Regions from separate parts of the Serratia sp. L9 genome, predicted to be linked through region 3. Evidence: predicted binding sites of a transcription regulator. Region 3 holds the regulator's gene; each other region holds the start of a gene.

Region 1 (3,585 bases), 1.1 Mb from region 3:
GCCTGCGTATCGCCGTCGAAACGCACGGTGACATGACCCAGTTCGCGCAGGTTCAGGGTGGCAACGTCGCCGACGGCGGTAATGGGGTAGCGGTTTTCACCAAGTTCCATCACGCCGCCTACTTGCAACTCACCGGCGGTATTGCCGTGCTGGTGGATAAAACAAAATTCCTCAATATCTGCGGGTGCCCCTTCACGGAAGGTGATCAGCATATCGTCCAGCAGTGCCTCACGGGCGCAACCGCCGATATGGGTAATGGTGGTCTTGAAAATGGTGTTCATGGTTTCCCCTTGGTCAATTTATTGATAAATAAAAGCAGAGGCTGCCCAGGCGATCAGGACCGTCGGCGCACCGGTGAGAAAACGCCCCACCAACACTGAAGGGACGCCAACCCGCACCGTGTCCTGTTTGGCTTCAGCCAAAGAAAGGCCTACCGGGATAAAGTCACAGGCGGCTTGAGCGTTAATGGCGAACAGGGCAGGCAAGGCCAACTGAGGAGGGATATGGCCCAGGCCAATCTGCACACCGACCAATACGCCAATCACCTGAGCGATAACGGCGCCCGGGCCGAGGAAGGGCGAAAGCAACGGGAAGGAGCAGATCAACGCCAGCGTGACCAAGCCAATCGGGCTGCTGGCCAGTGGTGTCAGACCGTGGGCGATAAAGTCGCCCAAACCGGAAGCCATAATGATGCCGATCAGCGCCGAAACGAAGGCCATAAATGGCAGGATGGTTTTCAGTACGGTGTCGATGGTGTCGCGCCCGGCTTGGAAGAACACTGCCACCACCGAACCCATGCCCATCCCGACCTTGGCCAGCAGACCATCGCTCTGCTCGGTAATTTTCTTGCTGGTGTCGTAATCGCGAACCTTTGGCTGCGCCTGTTGCCCGGCGGCTGGGGGCGGGAGCGGGCCTGCAACCAGGCTGATGTTGTTCTCCCGCACGCCGGAAACGTAAATATCTTCCACAATAAACTGTGCCAGCGGGCCAGACTTGCCGGTGGCGTGGATGTTAATGGTAGGGATGCGGCGTTTTGGGTAAATACCGCAGCGCAGTGTGCCGCCACAGTCGATAACCGCCATACCAATCTCTTCGGCCGGTGGTTCACCTTCTTTAAAACCGTCTACGGCAGGCCAGCCGGTCAGTTCGCTGAGTTTGTCGACGATCGCCGGGCGGGTGCCTGCGGTGATATAGACAATCTTCTTGCCAGGCTCAATGGGTAATTGCAGTGGGCCACCCCAGCCGCTGGCACCTTTCTCAATCCGGATATAAGCACTCATGCTGCACTCCACAAATTAAAGTTGAACCTGGCGATCCAGTTGGATGCCCATCTTGCGTTCGAACACACTGGTCGTGAGATCGGTTATCCAGCCGCGGAAGAAGTTGGTAAACAGCCCCACCAGGAAATAACTCACAGCCAGCGGGGCCAACGGCAGGCCGAGCGTGGTCAGCCCGCTGGCGATGCCAAGGTAGACAAAGAGCTCACCGGGGTTGATATGCGGAAACAGCCCGTTCATGGAATGGCAACTGTAGGAGGCTGCGGCGTAATAACTGGGTTTGTATTTCTCTGGCATAAAGCGCCCGAGGCTTAACGTCATCGGATTACAAAACACAAAGGTGCCGATCAACGGGAGCAGCAGATACCGTGAAACAGGATTACCGGCACAGCGCTGTGCCAAACGTTCGATACGTTCCTGGCCAACAAACTTGATCAACGCGTTCATGATAACTAACAGGCTGATCAACAAAGGTAAAATGCCGGTTACCATGCCAACGAACACCTCACCGCCTTTCTGGAACAGGCCGATAAACCATTCGGCTCCGTGGGTTATTAGCTCAATCATTATTTTCTCCTGTGATGGATGCTATGGCTTGGAGCGAGGACAGCCCTATCGCCATGGGTCTTACAGTAATCACTTTATGGACGTTTTTGTTTTAAATGGATCACATTTTGAAAGTTAAATATTTTATTGTGAAAGATTAAATCGAAAGAAAAACAAGAATTAACACAGGTTTGGCAGAAAAAGAAGGGAGGAGAAAGAAATAAAAAAGGCCCAGCAGTGCTGAGCCTTGGTATTAACTTATTGATAAATGGCGATTAAGCGATAGTGACACTTTTATCGAGATAGGTATCCTGCACGGCATTGATTAGCGCAATACCTTCTTTCATCGATTTCTTGAACGCTTTGCGCCCCAGGATCAGGCCCATACCACCGGCCCGCTTGTTGATCACTGCGGTACGCACCGATTCCTGTAGATCGTTTTCACCGGCGGCACCGCCAGAGTTGATCAAGCCAGCGCGGCCCATATAGCAGTTGGCCAGTTGGTAACGCACCAGATCGATTGGGTGATCGGTGGTCAGTTTGCTGTACACCCGATCGTCGGTATAACCAAATTTAACCGCGCGGTAGCCGCCGTTGTTCTCGGCCATTTTCTGCTTGACGATATCGGCACCGATAGTGGCTGCGATGTGGTTGGCCTGGCCGGTAAGGTCGGCGCTGGAGTGATAATCAACGCCGTCTTTATTGAACGCCGGATTGCGCAGGTAGGCCCAGAGTACCGTTACCATCCCCAATTCATGAGCACGCTCAAAGGCAATGGAGATCTCTTCAATCTGGCGGCGTGACTGCTCGGAACCGAAGTAAATGGTTGCCCCCACCGCCACGGCCCCCAGGTTGAATGCCTGCTCGACGCTGGCATACAGGGTTTGGTCATACTGCGTTGGGTAACTCAGGGTTTCGTTGTGGTTCAGTTTGACCAAGAACGGGATTTTATGCGCGTAGCGGCGAGAGACCGAGGCCAATACGCCATAGGTTGAAGCCACGCAGTTGCAACCGGCCTCAATCGCCAGTTCCACGATATTCTTCGGATCAAAATAGAGCGGGTTGGCAGCAAATGACGCTCCAGCCGAGTGCTCAACGCCCTGATCGACCGGCAGGATCGACAGATAACCCGTACCCGCCAGGCGGCCATGATTGAGCAGGGTTTGCATTGATCGCAGGACGCTGTTTGGGCGGTTGTTATCGATCATAATCCGGTCAACGAAGTCGGCACCGGGCAGATAAAGAGTTTCAGCAGGGATAGTGGTACAGCGATGTTGCAACAGGTCTTCCGCTTCCTTACCTAACAATTGTGCAATATCAGTCATGATTAACTCCCGTTAAAGCTTCTTCCTACGTCGCGATCGGGCTCCGTCGTAGTCAAAAAGCGGTGATTGAAGCTGTTAGAAAGATACTAATGAAATGTTTGTATTGCGAAGAGACAATAGATGCGATTGAGAAGAAATGCCATTTGGAAGGCCAAAAGCGGGAGTGTAATCGCTTTAATACGCTGCAGGGTAACCCCTTTCCTTGCTGGAGAGGGGCCAGGGGAGCGGTTTATTCAGCCTCAAACCAGTCGGTATTTTGCAGGGCAATCGGGGTGATCGAATAGATCATCTCCTGCAGATGCTCATGAATGGCAAGCTCGGCGGCGTCTGGATCCTGGGCTTTCAATGCCTCAAAAATACGGTAATGCTGCTGGATCAGATTCTCCGGCGGCGAGACCTCGCTCAGGCTGAGGAAACGCACCCGATCCATAGTGGCC
Region 2 (3,585 bases), 2.4 Mb from region 3:
ATCTGCAAGCGATCTGCTCTATGGGGATCAACCTGTTCCGCGTGCTGATGACCTACCTGAAACCGGTATTGCCTTCATTAACCGAACGCGCCGAGGCGTTCCTCAACTGTGAACTGAGCTGGGATGGTATTCAGCAACCGCTCTTGGGCCACCAGGTGAACACCTTCAAGGCTCTGTTCAACCGCATCGATCTCGACAAGGTGAATGCAATGGTTAATGCCTCGAAAGAAGACATGGCAGCCACCAAAGTGGTGAGTGGCCCGCTGGCGGACGATCCGATCCAGGACACCATCAGCTTTGATGATTTCGCCAAAGTGGATATGCGTATCGCGCTGATCAAAAGCGCCGAGTTTGTGGAAGGTTCCGACAAGCTGCTGAAGCTGCAATTGGACCTGGGTGGTGAATCCCGTCAGATTTTCTCTGGTATTCGCTCCGCTTACCCGGACCCTTCGTTGCTGGCAGGGCGTTTGACCATCATGGTGGCCAACCTGGCGCCGCGTAAAATGCGCTTTGGCGTTTCCGAAGGCATGGTGATGGCGGCTGGCCCTGGCGGGAAAGAGATTTTCTTGTTGAGCCCAGACAGCGGTGCACAGCCTGGCATGCAGGTTAAGTAAGGTTTTATTCATCGGGCGTAAGTCCCCACACCCTCTCGCCGAGGGTGTGGGGAAAGTGCAACTCTGCCAAGGCCATAAAATCACCGGCCAATTTCGCAACACTCTTCGTGCCAGAAACGAATCAGGCAAAAACCCTGCCACGCCAGCAAGCGGGGCGTTGTGTTCCTGATTGACCCAAGCCAGCGCCAAAGCTGCCATTTGATCCTGCCTTCAAGCAAAACCTGCGCAACGCATCCAGACAAATCGTTATTACTATTGAAATAATTTGCTTTACCCCTTCCCTGCGCAGCGAATTCAGCTAATGTATCAATACTGACTAGAGAGCTGTATGCATAAACAGGTTAGGTTATGAAGGGATTCCCCCACAGATTAATATGTTGCTGGCAAGTTCGTTGGTGCTGACAATCGGCCGCGGCGTTACGTTACCCTTTATCACCATTTACCTGACCGAGCACTTCCATCTGCTGCCCAAAAGCGTGGGGATCATCCTTGGTATCAGCCTGACTCTCGGCATTATCAGCAGCTTTTATGGTGGCTATCTGGTCGACCGTTTTAATAAAAACCCCTGATCCTGCTGTCTATCCTGCTATTTGCATTAAGCTTTTTGTTATCCCGTGGATACCGCGCCCGGCGGGGATTATTGTGGTGCTGGCCATTCTGCATACCGCCTACGCGGTGCTCAACATCGCCATCAAGGCCTGTTTTGCCAGTTGGCTACCGGTGGCGCAACGCATTAAAGCCTTCTCGATGAACTACACGCTGGTTAACGTCGGCTGGGCGGTAGGGTCGTCGCTGGGGGTTATGGTGGCGGGTTACAGCCCATTGCTGCCGTTTTACCTCTCCGGGGGTTAGCGTTACTGACGGTGATCGTCCTCAATTTCCGCCTGCGTGGTCAACAGCCGCCACCGCTAGCTGAAGCCAATGCAACTACGGCGGCGGTACTCAACTTCCGCCAGACGGTCACCGTTTTGCGTAGCGATCGGCGGCTGATTTATTTCACCGTTGGCAGTACCCTGGGCGCAGTGGTTTTTGGCCAGTTTACCGGCTATCTTTCGCAGTACCTGATCACCGTTGCCAACGCCGAATTCGCTTACAAAGTGATCGGGGTGGTGATGATCGTCAACGCCAGCATCGTTATCGCCCTGCAATATCTGTTGAGCCGCGGCATGCGCCAGGACAACATGATCCGTTGGCTGATGCTGGGCACCCTGTTCTTTGTGCTGGGGCTGATTGGCTTTATGCTGGCCGGGCAGTCCATCGCATTATGGATGGCGGCGATGGCTATTTTCACCCTTGGCGAAATCATCGTCATTCCGGTTGAATATATGTTTATCGACTTTATCGCCCCGCCGCACCTGAAAGGCAGCTATTACGGGGTACAAAGTCTCAGTAATCTGGGGGAGCCATCAACCCGGTTATGTGTGGTTTCCTGCTGAGCTATGCACCGCCACCGGTAATGTTCCTGGTACTGATCGCGGCGGCGCTGTTCAGCCTGCTGTTTTTCTTCCTCGGCCATCGGTTGGCCGAGCAACAACCGGTTACCAGGTTCAACAGCGCTGAATAGGCGCTATCTTCTAACTTGAGTTGCCGCGCTGTTGGCTGCCAGACAATAAACTCGCAACGATATTCATGATGCGTTTTGTGGCATAGCTCACATTTTAATTGTATGATGAATGCGTCAAATTAAATGGGAAAGGGTTATGGGCAACGTATTCACACAGAGCTGGAAATACCTCAGGGCAATAGTACTGATCTACCTGAGTCTGTTTGCCGGTAACGCCATTGCAGCGCTGCTGCCGGTCACTATCCCCGGCAGCATCATCGGCATGTTGATCCTGTTTGCCCTGCTCTCTTCACAAATCCTGCCTGCCAAATGGGTCAAACCCGGGTGCCATCTGCTCATCCGCTATATGGTGCTGCTGTTTGTGCCAATCGGTGTCGGCGTGATGAAGTATTACGACCAGATTGTTGAGGATCTGGCCCCACTGGTGGTGTCTTGCCTGCTCAGTACGCTGCTGGTGTTTGTCGTGGTCGGCTATACTTCACACTACTTCCACCGTGAGCGCCAGATTATCGGCAAAGCCAACAACCCCGGGGAAGAGAAATGATCCACAATATCTGGTGGTCTCTGCCGCTGACGCTGCTGGTTTTCTTTGCCGCACGCAAATTGGCGCAATGGCTGAAAATGCCGTTGCTGAACCCCTTACTGGTGTCGATGGCGGTGATTATTCCCTTTTTATTGCTGACGGGCATCCCATACGAGCGCTATTTTCAGGGCAGCAAAATCCTTAATGACCTGTTGCAACCAGCGGTTGTCGCCCTGGCCTTTCCGTTGTATGAACAGCTTCACCAGATCCGCGCACGCTGGAAATCTATCATCGCCATCTGCTTTGTCGGCAGCATGACCGCGATGATCAGCGGTGGAGTCATTGCTCTGCTGATGGGGGCCAAGCCGGATATCGCCGCCTCGATCATGCCGAAATCGGTCACCACACCGATAGCTATGGCGGTAGCCGAATCGATCGGTGGCATTCCGGCAATCAGTGCCGTCTGCGTGATTTTTGTCGGTATTTTGGGCGCGGTTTTTGGGCAGAGCCTGCTTAGCCTGTTGAAGATCACCACCAAATCCGCACGCGGCCTGGCAATGGGCACAGCCTCACACGCATTAGGCACTGCCCGCAGTGCAGAAATGGACTATCAGGAAGGGGCATTCAGCTCATTGGCTCTGGTTATCTGCGGGATCATTACGTCGCTGATTGCGCCGTTCCTGTTCCCGATAATGCTGAGATTGTTTGGCTAGCCCCGTCAAATACTGCTAAACATCTCGAATTTATAAATTCCATTGCATAAATTTCATCAATAAATAGATGTAAATCACAATTTATTGTCAGCAGGTTGCCTAGAATGTCATCCCGTTAACTTGTAGAGAAATTTACTTATGCACTCGCGCTTTCACACTGCCTACAGCGAA
Region 3 (3,585 bases):
CGCAATGCCGTCTGTTCTTGCTCCAGCGCCTGATGGGCGTTTTTACGCAGTTGGCCACTCTGCCACTGGGGCCATAGCCAGATGGTGCCGCCAAACACCAGCACGCAACCAATAAGGGTGTCGATCAGCCGGGGGATCAGGAAATGGCTGCCGTCGAGTGCCAATATTTGCAACGTGTAGACCGCCGTAACGGTGAACCCCATTACCGCCAACCCGTAGTTCTTACGCAAGATCAGATAGGCCGCCAGAGTCATTGCCAGCATGATGCTCAGCGTTACATTCTCTGGCAGTTGCAGTTGTAACAGCCCGGCGGCAATCACCAGCCCGGCCAGCGTACCGAGCGCACGGTGCTGGATCCTTACCCGTGTGGCGTTATAGCCGTTCTGGCTGACCAGCATGATGGTCAGTAAGATCCAATAGGGTTTCGGCAGGTTGAAAATCATGCCCAGGCTGCTGCCTACCGCCAAGATCACCCCTAGCCGGGCCGCATTACGCAGGGCGTTGGATTTAAACGACAGGTAGCTGGCTACCGCAGGCCAGAACGGCAGGCGTGTCTGGTTGGCCATCAGGTTGCGGCGATACAGCGGGTGCTGGGTGCGCAGCAGGCGCGCTATGCGGCTGAAGTGATAATAACAGAACTGACCAACCGGATTATCGGCATGCTGAGCGGCCACTTTCTCCAGCGCGGCCAGCTCGTTCTTCATGCTGAAACGGGCAGAGTGCCGATGATAGAGAATATCGTCGGCCACTATGCGCAGGCGTGCCGCGATCACCTGGGCGTTACGGCGGATAATTGCTTCGGCCTGGCTCTGCTCAACCAGCTTTTGCACTTCTTCCGGCAGATGCAGGCTGACGGTAATGTGCTCCTGCAGATCGAGCGCTACCTGGAAAGTGCGGCGCAGGCGTTTTTGCTCCAGATTATTGGTATGGGGCAGAAAGTTGAGCTGCTGATACAGCAGGCTAATCAGGTCCATCACTTTCTGCTGGCGTTGCAGCAGCGGTGGCAGAGCAGTTTCTGGATCGGTGTGTTGAGTCAGCAGCGAGTATTTGGCTTCAAAATAGTCGGCTAGCTGCCGATAGAGCTGGTTCAGGGATTCGCGCATCGGCTGCTCTTTCCACAATTTGAACCAGAACCAGGTAAACAGCCCGTACCAGGCGGTGCCTACGGCATACAGCAAGGGGGCATGCCATATCGGGACGGTACCGGCCATGCTGAGAGAGAAGATGGCGGCAACCAGTGCTGCAGGCAGCAGGCGGGCATGCAGTGGGCTAATTTCACCACTGACACCAAGCAGCAGCGCCATAACCAGCATCAGTAAGGGGAGTGGGAGGTGCCAAAGCAGAGCCTGTTGCAGCAAAATGCTGCTGATGGCGAATAGCGAACCGCCAACCATCAGGCGTTTGAAAAAGCGTTTATGAGGCGTATCCAGCCCGGCGATATTACAGCAGGCGGGAACCAGCGAGAACATCATGCCCAATTGCAGGTTACCAATCAGCAGGCCAAAAGCCACCGGTAAACACAGCACCAGCGTTTGGCGCAGTGCATAGTTGACTTCCGGGTGGTAAATCAGGCGGCGCCACATGGTTTGCTATTCAGCAGGCAAAAAAACGGCGCATTGATGCGCCGCTTCTTCAGGGATTAACGTGTACCGTACACGACAATGGTTTTGCCGTGAGCGGAAATCAGATTCTGATCTTCGAGCATCTTCAAAATACGACCAACGGTTTCACGTGAACAACCGACGATCTGGCCAATTTCCTGGCGGGTGATCTTGATCTGCATGCCATCTGGGTGAGTCATGGCATCAGGCTGTTTTGCCAGGTTCAGCAAGGTTTGCGCGATGCGGCCGGTAACATCAAGGAAGGCGAGGTTACCCACTTTCTCTGAGGTAATTTGCAGGCGGTTTGCCATCTGAGCGGACAGGCGCATCAGAATATCCGGGTTAACCTGGATCAACTGGCGGAATTTCTTGTAGGAAATTTCAGCCACTTCACAGGCCGTTTTTGCCCTTACCCAGGCGCTACGTTCCTGGCCTTCTTCAAATAATCCAAGCTCGCCGATGAAATCCCCCTGGTTAAGGTAGGACAGGATCATCTCTTTACCTTCTTCATCTTTAATCAGCACCGCAACGGAGCCTTTCACGATGTAGTAAAGCGTTTCGGCCTTTTCACCTTGGTGAATCAGCGTACTCTTTGATGGATATTTGTGGATATGACAATGAGACAGGAACCATTCAAGAGTCGGGTCTGTTTGCGGTTTGCCGAGAACCATTCGCTGTTATCCTCTGTTGTTATCGCTGCCTTGTATCACAGGGGTCAGAGTTCCCTGTAAAACGTGCTTATAGCCTGGGGTTTTAGTTGTGGCTATCAACAGGTTTTGAGGCGTGTTATAGAAATACGCTTGTGCTCTAGCATATTAACTTGCGCGAAGTGCTGCAAGCTACATTCTGTTAACATACCAATATAGGGGCCTTTCCTTGGACATTTCCCTGAAATCGGTGACCTGGAAAGAGTTGTTGCGGCTCTGTTTGTAGCACAGAGTGAGGCGGGTGTCTTGTGTTGTCTCGCTTCAGCATGATTAGCGTCAGGTTCCGTTGCCAGTTTCTATACGAAAGCGTACCCTGTTTTTGAGAAATTAACCGGAGTGTACAAAATGCAGGCAAGAGTTAAGTGGGTGGAAGGACTGACATTCTTGGGTGAATCTGCGTCTGGCCATCAGATTTTGATGGATGGAAACGCTGGTGATAAAGCACCCAGCCCAATGGAGATGGTGTTGATGTCCGTAGGCGGTTGCAGCGCCATCGATGTGGTGGCTATTTTGCAAAAAGGCCGTAACGACGTTCGTGATTGCGAGGTGAAGCTGACCTCTGAGCGTCGTGAGGAAGCCCCTCGTTTGTTTACCCATATCAACCTGCATTTTATTGTTAGCGGCAAAGGGCTGACCTATAAGATTGTAGAGCGCGCGGTTGACCTTTCTGCCGAGAAGTACTGCTCCGTTTCGCTGATGCTGGGCAAAGCTGCCAACATCACCCACAGCTTTGAAATCCGCGAAGTAGCCTGAGCCTTACCAGGCGTAGCGCTGGCAATGAAGGCGCAATAAATCCAGAAATCGCCGCGCCGTTACGGTCAGTGGCGATTTCTGCGAATACAACACGCAATACTGTGCCTGCGGCAGGCTGTCGATAGGTAACGTCACCAGTTGGTGCTGCAAATTAAACGGCGCACTCATCGCCCGTGCCACGATGGTCAGATAGTTGGTCTGCATAACCATATTCAACCCACATACCACCGAGTCTGAACGTATAGGCGCGTGGATCAATTGCTGATAGAACGAGCCGAGCACCGATTGCAGTTGCTGGTAATACCCCATATCAGTTTCCGGTAATAACCATTTGGCCTCACAAAGCTCATCAAGCGATGTCGCCTGTCCCAGCGGATGGCCCTGGCGGGCGATGATGCAAAATGATGCGCTGAACAGCGGTTCGCGAACCAAATCTTCCAGGGGTAGCTCCTGGCTTACGGTGCCTACGGCAAAATCCAGACGCCCTTCGCGCAGGGCGGGCAGCAAGGTGGAAAGCTGCGCCT
Region 4 (3,585 bases), 2.3 Mb from region 3:
TGGCTTTGACACGCGCCCGGTTTCTACACACACCATGGTTTTATAGCCGTCGTTCGGCATATCCGCCATGCTGCAGGAAAGCTCGACACCTGGGTTCCAGGCGATCACGTCGCTCATATGCTGGTGGTTAACTTCGATGGTGCGTTGCAGTACTGGGTCTTTGATCAGGCTGCAGGCTGTCGCTTGGGTATAAACACGGTCGGTCTGCCCGGTAAACTCCAGCTCGCCAACCTGGTGCGCCTCCACGCCTTTTGCGACTTTATCGATAAAGTGCTCACCCAAACCGGCGACTTTAACTTGGCCGATATCCCCAATCTGGAAGTAGGTATGCAAGGCGGCTGTTGCCTGGTAATCACCGTGCGATTCCAGTTCAATCTCACACTCTTCGCCCAGTTTGAAACGGGCAATCAGGGTAAAAGCATGTGGCCACAGTTTGCGGGTCTGCTCGTTATCCTTCAGTGTAAAGGTCAGTATCACGCCGTTTTCATCTTCGTCGTGGGCGGTCAGCAGCCAGGATTGATTGCGGGCAAAACCGTGAGATGGGCTACCAACCGGGCCAAACCAAGGCCAACAAATCGGTACGCCACCACGGATCGCCACACCTTCTTTGAATGGCGTGTTATTACTCAGCCAAATCACAGGGCTATCGCCGCTCGGTTGCCAGGCCAAAAGATGGGCACCTTGCAACGTAATGGCTGCACGGACTTTGGGATGAGATACCACCACAACAGGCAGTTCGTCCAGTTGACGCTGGCTGATAAACGGAGTGATTTGTTCGGTAACGGGTAGGGTGAAGATTTTTTCGTTCATGTTGTTGCCTTCTTTTCGCCGCAAAAACAAAGAGGGCGACAATGAATGTCGCCCTCTTAAATCAACTACGCATCATGCCATTACTTGGAGATGTGTGCGATCAGGTCCAGTACTTTGTTTGAGTAACCTGTTTCGTTGTCGTACCAGGAAACCAGTTTCACAAAAGTGTCGCTCAGAGCAATACCGGCTTTAGCATCGAATACTGAAGTCAGTTTCTCACCGTTGAAATCGGTAGAGACAACTTCGTCTTCGGTGTAGCCCAGCACGCCTTTCAGCTCGCCTTCAGAAGCGGCTTTCAGAGCAGCACAGATTTCTTTGTAAGACGCTGGTTTTGCCAGACGAGCAGTCAGGTCAACTACAGACACGTTCGGAGTAGGAACGCGGAACGCCATGCCGGTCAGTTTACCGTTCAGTTCTGGGATGACTTTACCCACTGCTTTAGCAGCACCGGTAGAAGAAGGGATGATGTTCTGGGATGCGCCGCGGCCGCCGCGCCAGTCTTTGTGAGACGGGCCATCAACGGTTTTCTGAGTTGCGGTAGTCGCGTGTACAGTGGTCATCAGAGCTTCAACGATACCAAACTTGTCGTTGATAACTTTAGCCAGCGGTGCCAGGCAGTTGGTGGTACAAGAAGCGTTGGAAACGATTTCCTGGCCAGCATACGACTTATGGTTAACACCCATAACGAACATTGGGGTGTCATCTTTGGACGGGCCAGTCAGAACAACTTTCTTAGCACCTGCAGCGATGTGTTTACGTGCAGTTTCGTCAGTCAGGAACAGGCCAGTCGCTTCAGCAACGACGTCAACGTTGACTTCGTTCCATTTCAGGTTAGCCGGATCTCTTTCTGAGGTACAACGGATGGTTTTACCGTTAACAACCAGATGGCCGTCTTTAACTTCGACAGTACCGTTGAAACGGCCATGGGTAGAGTCGTACTTCAGCATGTAAGCCATGTAATCAGCGTCTAACAGATCGTTGATTGCAACGATTTCGATGTCAGAACGTTCCTGAGCAGCACGGAAAACAATGCGACCGATACGGCCAAAACCGTTGATACCTACTTTGATAGTCATATATTCCACCAGCTATTTGTTAGTGAATAAAAGGTTAGTTGTAAAATTACAAAAACCTTACCAGGCGTCAAGCGGAATCGTGTCAATTCTTGCGGCAAGTCAAACCAGAGGGCCTGTTTTGCACGTTATTTACACATTCCATTTACGTTTGGCCTCCGATTGATATGGGGGCAAACCGCCAAGTATAAAGTCCGTATGTGCAAGATACGTGATCAAGATCACATATAACCACGAGGTGACCTTTATGCGGTACAGTTTAGGCCAAAAATGCCTGCAGCGTTGTTAATTTTTTGTTATTATTACTCATTGTTTTCGTTGACATTATCCCTATTCCGAGGATCGCACTAATGGCTAAAGAGACAACCTCCAATTCATCGGTCACGGAACTGAATGAAATCCAACGTTATGTGACACAGGAACGTGGCACCGAGGCGCCTTATTCGGGTAAATTGCTGCACAATAAGCGCGAGGGTGTGTACCATTGCTTATGCTGTAATTCACCGCTGTTTTACTCTGACAGCAAGTATGATTCCGGCTGTGGCTGGCCAAGCTTCTATCAACCGGTTTCTGATGAAGCAATCCGTTATCTTGATGATAACTCACATAATATGCATCGTGTCGAGATCCGTTGTGGTCACTGTGATGCACATTTGGGGCATGTGTTCCCCGATGGCCCGCAACCCACCGGAGAACGTTTTTGTGTCAATTCGGCATCGCTGAGTTTCACTGATGATCAGAGCGGTGAGCAAACGGCAGGTTAAGTAGTAAATAGATCAACAAAATCGATTCAGCTAATTATTCATCCGTGAGTGAGGAAACGCTCTGATGGAAGTAAAAGATCTGATTGCGGCCATGACGCCGGAAATCTATCAGCGGCTGGTGCAAGCCGTTGAGCTGGGCAAGTGGCCGGACGGCATCGCCCTGACGCCTGAACAGAAGGAACATAGCCTGCAGGCGGTGATGCTCTGGCAGTCGATGAACAATGTTGACCCACAACATATGAGCATTGGCACTGACGGGCAAATCGTGATGAAAAGCAAGCAGGAGCTAAAGCAACAATTTGTTGCCGAGCCCCTGGTCAAACTGAAGCCGCAATAAAGCCCAGGATAACAGGGCGATGCCGGCATCGCCCTGATGGCGTTATTTTTTCAGTGGGTTGATACCTAGCGTTTCGGCCAACTGATGGGCCAGGCGGTTATTATCGTCGGCACCATACTCCCAGAACATGGCTCCGCCCAATCCTTTGCTCTTGATATATTCCGCCTTGATCGCCACCGAGCGTGGGTTCTCATAGCTAATGGCAAACAGCGGCTTCCCTTCACCGGAATCGATCATCAGGTAGGGCACTTTGGCTTCGTTATCCCAATGGGCGCTAAAACGCCGCTGTGGGTCGTTGAGCATATTGTTAACGATATCGTTGTATTTGACGTAGCTGTCTTTATCCAAATCCACGCCCAGCGATTTGAAGATGTTTTTCTCGCGTTCGGTGAAATAGGGCTGGGTGACAGGGTGTTTGGCGGCATCGGGCAGATCCCAGTCAATGCCTGGCTCGGTTGCACGCTTTGGAACCCGACCATAGAAGCCAATGCCCAGATTAAGCTGGGCAGGTTTCAACCCGGCGGCCAGATAGTTGTCCACGACATAGTCAGCGCTGTATCTGTCGGCAGCGGCCACCGTGGGCCATTTGTTTGAATCATAA

What was found. The regulator CRP, encoded in region 3, controls carbon source genes, mostly activating them, when cyclic AMP is high. The targets are predictions, from matches to a motif close to ATGTGANNNNNNTCACAT.
Region 1: srlA (PTS glucitol/sorbitol transporter subunit IIC) is a predicted target of CRP. The motif match lies at 1,933-1,950, and genes of this name have one in related genera.
Region 2: ACQ86O_RS23220 (CidA/LrgA family protein) is a predicted target of CRP. The motif match lies at 2,254-2,271, and genes of this name have one in related genera.
Region 4: msrB (peptide-methionine (R)-S-oxide reductase MsrB) is a predicted target of CRP. The motif match lies at 2,093-2,110, and genes of this name have one in related genera.

The regions. Positions count from the first base shown of each region.
Region 1 is NZ_CP192591.1:2,605,461-2,609,045, forward strand. It holds gene srlB (PTS glucitol/sorbitol transporter subunit IIA) at 1-281, opposite strand, end outside; gene srlE (PTS glucitol/sorbitol transporter subunit IIB) at 300-1,280, opposite strand; gene srlA (PTS glucitol/sorbitol transporter subunit IIC) at 1,296-1,844, opposite strand; gene fbaB (class I fructose-bisphosphate aldolase) at 2,099-3,148, opposite strand; gene ACQ86O_RS12350 (GntR family transcriptional regulator) at 3,378-3,585, opposite strand, start outside.
Region 2 is NZ_CP192591.1:4,890,196-4,893,780, forward strand. It holds partial or broken gene metG (methionine--tRNA ligase) at 1-614, shown strand, start outside; partial or broken gene ACQ86O_RS23215 (MFS transporter) at 989-2,178, shown strand; gene ACQ86O_RS23220 (CidA/LrgA family protein) at 2,315-2,722, shown strand; gene ACQ86O_RS23225 (CidB/LrgB family autolysis modulator) at 2,719-3,414, shown strand; gene cdd (cytidine deaminase) at 3,553-3,585, shown strand, end outside.
Region 3 is NZ_CP192591.1:1,542,599-1,546,183, forward strand. It holds gene ACQ86O_RS07165 (YccS/YhfK family putative transporter) at 1-1,583, opposite strand, end outside; gene crp (cAMP-activated global transcriptional regulator CRP) at 1,640-2,272, opposite strand; gene ACQ86O_RS07175 (OsmC family protein) at 2,654-3,061, shown strand; gene ACQ86O_RS07180 (LysR substrate-binding domain-containing protein) at 3,065-3,585, opposite strand, start outside.
Region 4 is NZ_CP192591.1:3,804,369-3,807,953, forward strand. It holds gene ACQ86O_RS18180 (D-hexose-6-phosphate mutarotase) at 1-810, opposite strand, end outside; gene gapA (glyceraldehyde-3-phosphate dehydrogenase) at 891-1,886, opposite strand; gene msrB (peptide-methionine (R)-S-oxide reductase MsrB) at 2,234-2,647, shown strand; gene ACQ86O_RS18195 (YeaC family protein) at 2,712-2,984, shown strand; gene ACQ86O_RS18200 (glycoside hydrolase family 18 protein) at 3,027-3,585, opposite strand, start outside.